DNA from 2 places in the Staphylococcus sp. 231237_7MaSpsaltlick genome. Region 1 is predicted to be linked to the other one. Evidence: riboswitches for the same ligand, from Rfam matches in the RefSeq annotation. Region 1 holds a riboswitch; the other holds the start of a gene.

The links. A riboswitch is a leader RNA that binds a small molecule or an ion and turns the genes downstream of it on or off. The one in region 1 is predicted to bind FMN.
Region 2: linked by a shared signal. The riboswitch ahead of ribD (bifunctional diaminohydroxyphosphoribosylaminopyrimidine deaminase/5-amino-6-(5-phosphoribosylamino)uracil reductase RibD) and the one ahead of ACF91D_RS27725 (ECF transporter S component) in region 1 are both predicted to bind FMN.

What each region holds. Positions count from the first base shown of each region.
Region 1 covers NZ_JBICNX010000036.1:2,269-5,488, forward strand. Annotated here, with positions in the region: gene ACF91D_RS27715 (helix-turn-helix domain-containing protein) at 1-597, opposite strand, end outside; gene ACF91D_RS27720 (ferredoxin) at 707-955, shown strand; gene ACF91D_RS27725 (ECF transporter S component) at 1,099-1,644, opposite strand; FMN riboswitch at 1,711-1,842, opposite strand; gene ACF91D_RS27730 (ATP-binding protein) at 2,129-3,220, opposite strand, start outside.
Region 2 covers NZ_JBICNX010000007.1:231,355-234,574, reverse strand. Annotated here, with positions in the region: gene ACF91D_RS15550 (FAD/NAD(P)-binding protein) at 1-687, shown strand, start outside; FMN riboswitch at 1,173-1,306, shown strand; gene ribD (bifunctional diaminohydroxyphosphoribosylaminopyrimidine deaminase/5-amino-6-(5-phosphoribosylamino)uracil reductase RibD) at 1,471-2,514, shown strand; gene ribE (riboflavin synthase) at 2,521-3,153, shown strand; gene ribA (GTP cyclohydrolase II) at 3,164-3,220, shown strand, end outside.

The DNA of each region.
Region 1 (3,220 bases):
AAACATCATTACAACTAAATCGTTTAATTCTAATTCAAATAATAATTCTTGTGGCAAACCTTCTATTAAACTAACTTGCTGTCTCGTGTACATGCTATCTTCAAACCCTTGTAAGTAGTAATGGATGTATGTACCTTGGTTTTCTTTATGAATTGCTTCGAATAACATATGAAGTTCTGCAATAAAATCTTGTTCGAGGTTTGCCTCTTTAAGATATTTAAATACATATTTAACACGTTTATGTATAGTTTGCTGTTGAGTGAGAGGGATAAATTGACTATCCTTATGCTGTAATTGTGAAATCGTTTGTGTCAATAATTGTATTGCTTGAAACGTATTAACGAGACTATCAAATGTATATCTTGGATGTACGCGTACGTTTAATGTTGTTGCTATTTCTGATTGGCTCAGATTATAATATCGCTCGAATGACGGATACTGGATATTAGGTAAGCTATGATATAATGATAGTAATTGTTGGCTACATGCATCAAAAAAGGTTTGATGTGATTTTTTGCCTATGATAATATTATATATGCTTTTTTCGGTTTTATAATGGTGTGTATTTTGTTGGATGAAATGAAATAAATTTTGCATGTTTACTCCCCTAATTAATTAAAACGAAAACATTGAAAAAAATAAGTACAGTGCTTACAATATTAATTGTGATTTTATTGTAGCATTTTTGTCAAAGGAGGCGAAGAAAATGGCTAAATATACTATTGTCGATATGGATACTTGCATTGCATGTGGTGCTTGTGGTGCTGCTGCCCCTGATATATATGACTATGATGATGAAGGTATTGCATTTGTAATACTTGATGACAACCAAGGTACTGCTGAAGTACCTGAAGAATTATATGAAGATATGGAAGATGCATTAGAGGGATGTCCTACTGATTCAATTAAAATTGAAGAAGAATCTTTTGATGGGGACGCACTGAAATTTGAATAGATTTTAAGTGACGAACTATATTTTAACCTTATTATAGGAAAAGCGCATGTTTAAATTAACTTAAACATGCGCTTTTGTTATATGAAAACAAAATTTTATTTGTCACTATTTATTGATAGGTTAGTGTATGTTAGCGCAATTTGTTATCTCGGTAAAACACTATTCAAGCGTTTGTATAATAAGATAAATATAATTGAAATAACAATACCTTTAATAATATTGAAAGGTATAACACCTGATACTATAATTATTTTCAAATTACCAAAAACATCTGATAAATTCATAATCATGCCATAGAGTGGTAACAACACAAAATAATTCAAAATGCTTAATACTAATGTCATTATTATGGTTGCTACAGCTAAACCAGTAACTAATGATTTAGCGTTATTTTTATTTTTAGCAACATAAAACGCAGTAAGTATAAAACTTGTGGCTGCTAAAAAATTGGCCAACGGTCCTATTGGATCCCCTACATTGAATAGAAAATTCAATAAATTTTTAATAAATTCAACGATGATGCCAGCAATGGGTCCTAATGTAAATGTTGCAAGAAGTGCCGGTACATCACTAAAGTCTAATGTTAGATATGGTGGTAAAAATGGTAACGGGAACTTGATAAACATTAATATAAAAGCTACCGCACTTAACATACTAATCGTTATTAGACGTTTGGTTTGTTGTTGCATATTCAATTATCTCCTTCCATTCATCTTACTCAGAATAGGAGGATTTAATTGCACAACAAATTAACCCTCCATCTTCTCCCATCCAGACTATACTGTCGGCTCTAGATTCTCACTAGATCAGCTATTCATTGAACAATAAATAGGTCGCAGGCTTATATTACTGCCGGTTGGGAATTACACCCTACCCCGAAGATGAACATTTAAATTTTATAAATATATCATAGCGTATAACTCAGATAAAGACAATGATATTGTTTACAGTATTTAGTGCTAATTTACCAGCAATATAAAATTAAATTTTACACACAATACTAAATAGCGATGTAAAATAATTTCAGTTCATATTTTAAAGCTATAATCACAAAAAAACACCTCCGCCTTACACATTAAATTGTATAAATCGGAGGCGCTTCACCTTATTTAATTAGATAATTATTATAATCATCTTTGACGTTATACATTAAATCATCAATAATTTATTCTTTTAATCTCTAGTTGGTGGTTTCGGTAAGCGAATAATAAATGTTGTACCTTTACCGAGTTCACTTTTTACGAGTATCTTACCTTCATGTTCATCGATAATCATTCGACATATAAATAGTCCAAGTCCTGTACCTTGCTTACCTCTTTTGCGTGCTGCATCTACTTTGTAAAAACGATCAAAGACTTGCTCTAAATGTTCGGGAGCAATTCCCGTTCCTGTATCGGTAATATATAACAAGTTGTCATGATCATTTTCCGCAATATCGACGGTTATTGTATCTCCTGGTTCTGTATATCGACATGCATTATCAATCAGATTCGTAAGCACTTGTTCAATTCTATCAGAATCATAATACCAGAGCGTTCCATTAGAAATCGGATTTAATTTCATGGTTAGTTCTAAGTCTGCAGCTTGTTGTTGATATTTCAATTGCATCTTATTTAACAGTGGATCAATAGGTTGGATTTCTCGTTCAACACTTAACCCTTCTGCATCCATTCTAGCAACATTTAAGAGTTCATTAACCAGTCTGTTTAAACGTTTCGTCTCATCTAAGACGATGCTCAAGGATTCATGGATCTCTTCAGGTTCAGTAACAATACCATCAACGATTGATTCTGTATAGCCTTGCAATAAAGAAATGGGTGTACGTAATTCATGTGAAACATTTGCTATAAAATCTTTCTTCATTTGATCAATATTATGTTCATTGGTCATATCTCTTATGATGGCCACGATACCACTTCGTCCATCTGGTTGAATTTGCTCTATATAACTAGTAATGATTACAAAATATCTAGTATTAATTTCATATTCTTCAAACTGTGTATGTTTGTTCTTAAAAGTTAATTCTGTTTGTTCATCAAGCTTTTCTAATGAATAGTCATCTAAAAGTTGTAATGTATTTTGAGCCATTTGGTTAGATAAAATAACTTCCTTCTTATCGTTGTATCCTAACACACCTTCAACCATGGAGTTGATTAAACTATCCCTAATGTTCTTAGAAGATGACAGTGCATCGATATGTTGTTGGATTTCAGAACTCATCGTATTAAAGGCACGAGATAATTCTCCAATCTCATCCTTTGAATT
Region 2 (3,220 bases), on a different contig from region 1:
TTAGATGAAGCGATAAAGTTATTTTTGAAAGATTGTGCATTGCATAATATTGATGTCGAAACATTAGTTCATCGTAGTCAAGATGATCCAATTAAAGATTTAACTTATGATTTAGAGCATGCTGATGCTTTAGGGAAATTACAAAGTATACTAGAATTAACGAAAGAAAATTTAAATTGGATTTGGAATAGTTTAAGTAGGGAAGATCAAAAACGATTTTTAACTGATTATCAACCTATATTAAAAGAGAATTCAAATCCAATGCCTCCACAAACAGCGCGGTTGTTGATAGATCATATTAATCACGGCACAATCAAAATCAATAATGGTCTAGAGGATGTTCAATACAGAGATAATAAGTTCAATTTTAATTATAAAGATAAGTTAATAGAACAGTTCGATATTGTAATTAATGCGACAGGCTCGAAGACACAACTAGCAGATTTAGATGAAGATGATCAGCTCGTGTTAAATTTGGAAAATAGACAGGTTGTACAACCACATCCGCTTGGTGGTATTCAAATTGTGGCTGAAACAAATCAAATCATAAGCCCTCGATATGGCACATTGAAACATATGTATGCGCTCGGTCAATTAACTAATGGAATTAATCAATCACGTAATGGCGTTATGATGATTGTAAAACAAGCTGTTAACGTGGTTGACCATTTATTAAGTACAAAATAAAAATGTTTTTTTATTTAGATATAAATTACACCATAACAAATTAATTAAAAGTTGTAAGTTAACCGAGTTATAATTTCCCATTATTTTTTATTCGATTTTGAATTAGATTTCATATAATGATTCTTCAAATGTAAATTATATATGAATGCGACGTATTTTGGCGAGACTCTTGAGGAAATAGCACAAGATGAAGACTACAGGCTGTAGTTGTCTCCTAAGAAAGCGAGCCGACAATACAAAGTATTGTATAAAAAAGAAGCACTCAGATGAATTGAATTAAATCATCTGAGTGTTTTGGGTATTCCCGTCTTAATCTCTTGGTTTTAACTAATTTGTTTGTACTTTAAATTGTAATAATCTAAAGAATATCAAAAAAATAAAGCCGACTTAGATAATAAGAATTGTCATTTTGTCAAAAGTGTAGTACCATTATTTTGTAACTTATTCAAAGTTACCTGACTCAATCATCGAATACAATTTCATAAATATTCTTTCGGGGCAGGGTGAAATTCCCAACCGGCAGTAAATTAAGCCTGCGACCTGCATTTGTTGAAGCAAATGTGGCTGATCTAGTGAAATTCTAGAGCCGACAGTAAAGTCTGGATGGGAGAAAGAATGAAGTATAACTTGGAAATAGCACTTTTTAAGTGTTTATTTAGCATACACTTTTATTTTAATATGTATAAGTGTGTATTTTATTATTGCTAAAAATGTTATATCAATATATATCCCACACCTGAAATGTTAATTTCAGGTGTTTTTTTATTATTTAGAGGTGATAAAATGAGTCATTATTTGAATTATGCTATTCAATTAGCAAAAATGGTAGAAGGACAAACGGGTTTAAACCCACCAGTTGGTGCTGTAGTAGTAAATGAAGGTCGTATTGTTGGTATGGGAGCCCATTTACAAAAAGGTGGTAAGCATGCTGAAGTACAAGCTTTAGATATGGCACGAGACAATGCTCGAGGTGGCACTATATATATTTCACTAGAGCCATGTACGCATTATGGTTCAACGCCACCATGTGTCAACAAAATCATTGAAGCGGGCATTAAAAAGGTTGTTTATGCAGTTAAAGACACAACATTACCCTCTGAAGGTGACGACATATTAGAACAGGCAGGTATCGAAGTGATATTTCGTCCTCAGTCAGAGGCAGAATCACTATACACGGATTTCTTTATTGCTAAGAATGAATCTATTCCAGAAATTACAGTGAAAGTTTCATGTAGTCTTGATGGTAAACAAGCCACTGATAAAGGAGAAAGTAAATGGATTACTAATAAAGCAGTAAAAAATGATGTGTTTCATCTACGACATAAGCATGATGCTGTATTGACAGGTAGAGGTACAATCCAAGCAGATAACCCACAATATACTACACGTATTGAAGAAGGTAAGCATCCTATAAAAGTAATCTTATCTAAAACTGGTGAAATTGATTTTGATTTAGATATTTTTCAATTAAGGAATGAACCAATATGGATTTATACTCAAAATAAAAATTTAAAAACGAATATTGAACATGTAGAAATCATAGAATTAACGAATTGTTCAATTGAAAATATATTAAAAGATTTATATCAAAGAGGAATTGGAAGTGTGCTAGTAGAGGCGGGACCCACAGTGACTTCTGAATTTCTACAATCCAAATTTACAAACGAACTAATCTTATATTACGCCCCGAAAATTATAGGTGGTTCTGGTAATTATCAATTTTTCCAAAGTGAAAATATTTTTAATCTATCAGAAGTACCACAGTTTGAAATTGTAAATTCACAAATGCTTGAGCAAAATATCAAACTAGAGTTACGAAAGAAGTGATTATTCATGTTTACAGGAATTGTTGAAGAGGTTGGGACCATAAAGAAAGTATCCACGCAACAGTCTGTAGTTAACTTAAAGATTGAGTGCCAAACGATTTTATCAGATATGCATATTGGAGATTCAATCAGTGTTAACGGTGCATGTTTAACAGTGGTGGAATTTGACCATCAAAGCTTTTTAGTCCAAGTGATTAAAGGTACTGAGAATAAAACATATTTAAATCAATTAACTCAATCTGCTGAAGTTAATTTAGAAAGAGCAATGAGCGGACAAGGACGTTTTGGTGGTCACTTTGTTTTAGGTCATGTAGATGAAGTTGCTAGAATCACTCGTATACAAGCATCAGACAACTCTAAAATTGTAACAATCAAACCATCATCAGCACTAATTAAACAAATGGTTAGCCAAGGATCAATAACTGTAGATGGTGTGAGTTTAACTATCTTCCAACTAAAAGAAACTGAGTTTGATATTCATCTTATACCAGAAACAAGAAAATCAACAATTTTAAATCAAAAACGTGTTGGTGATCCAGTCCATATAGAAACTGATATGTTATTCAAATATGTTGAACGAATTATCAATACTAATGAATCAGAATTGAGCCCAGAAAAACTTAGAGCATTTGGATTTTAGGAGGGGTAATATGCAATTAGACAGTATAGACAAAGCTTTAACAGCTTTAAAAAATGGTGATAGCATT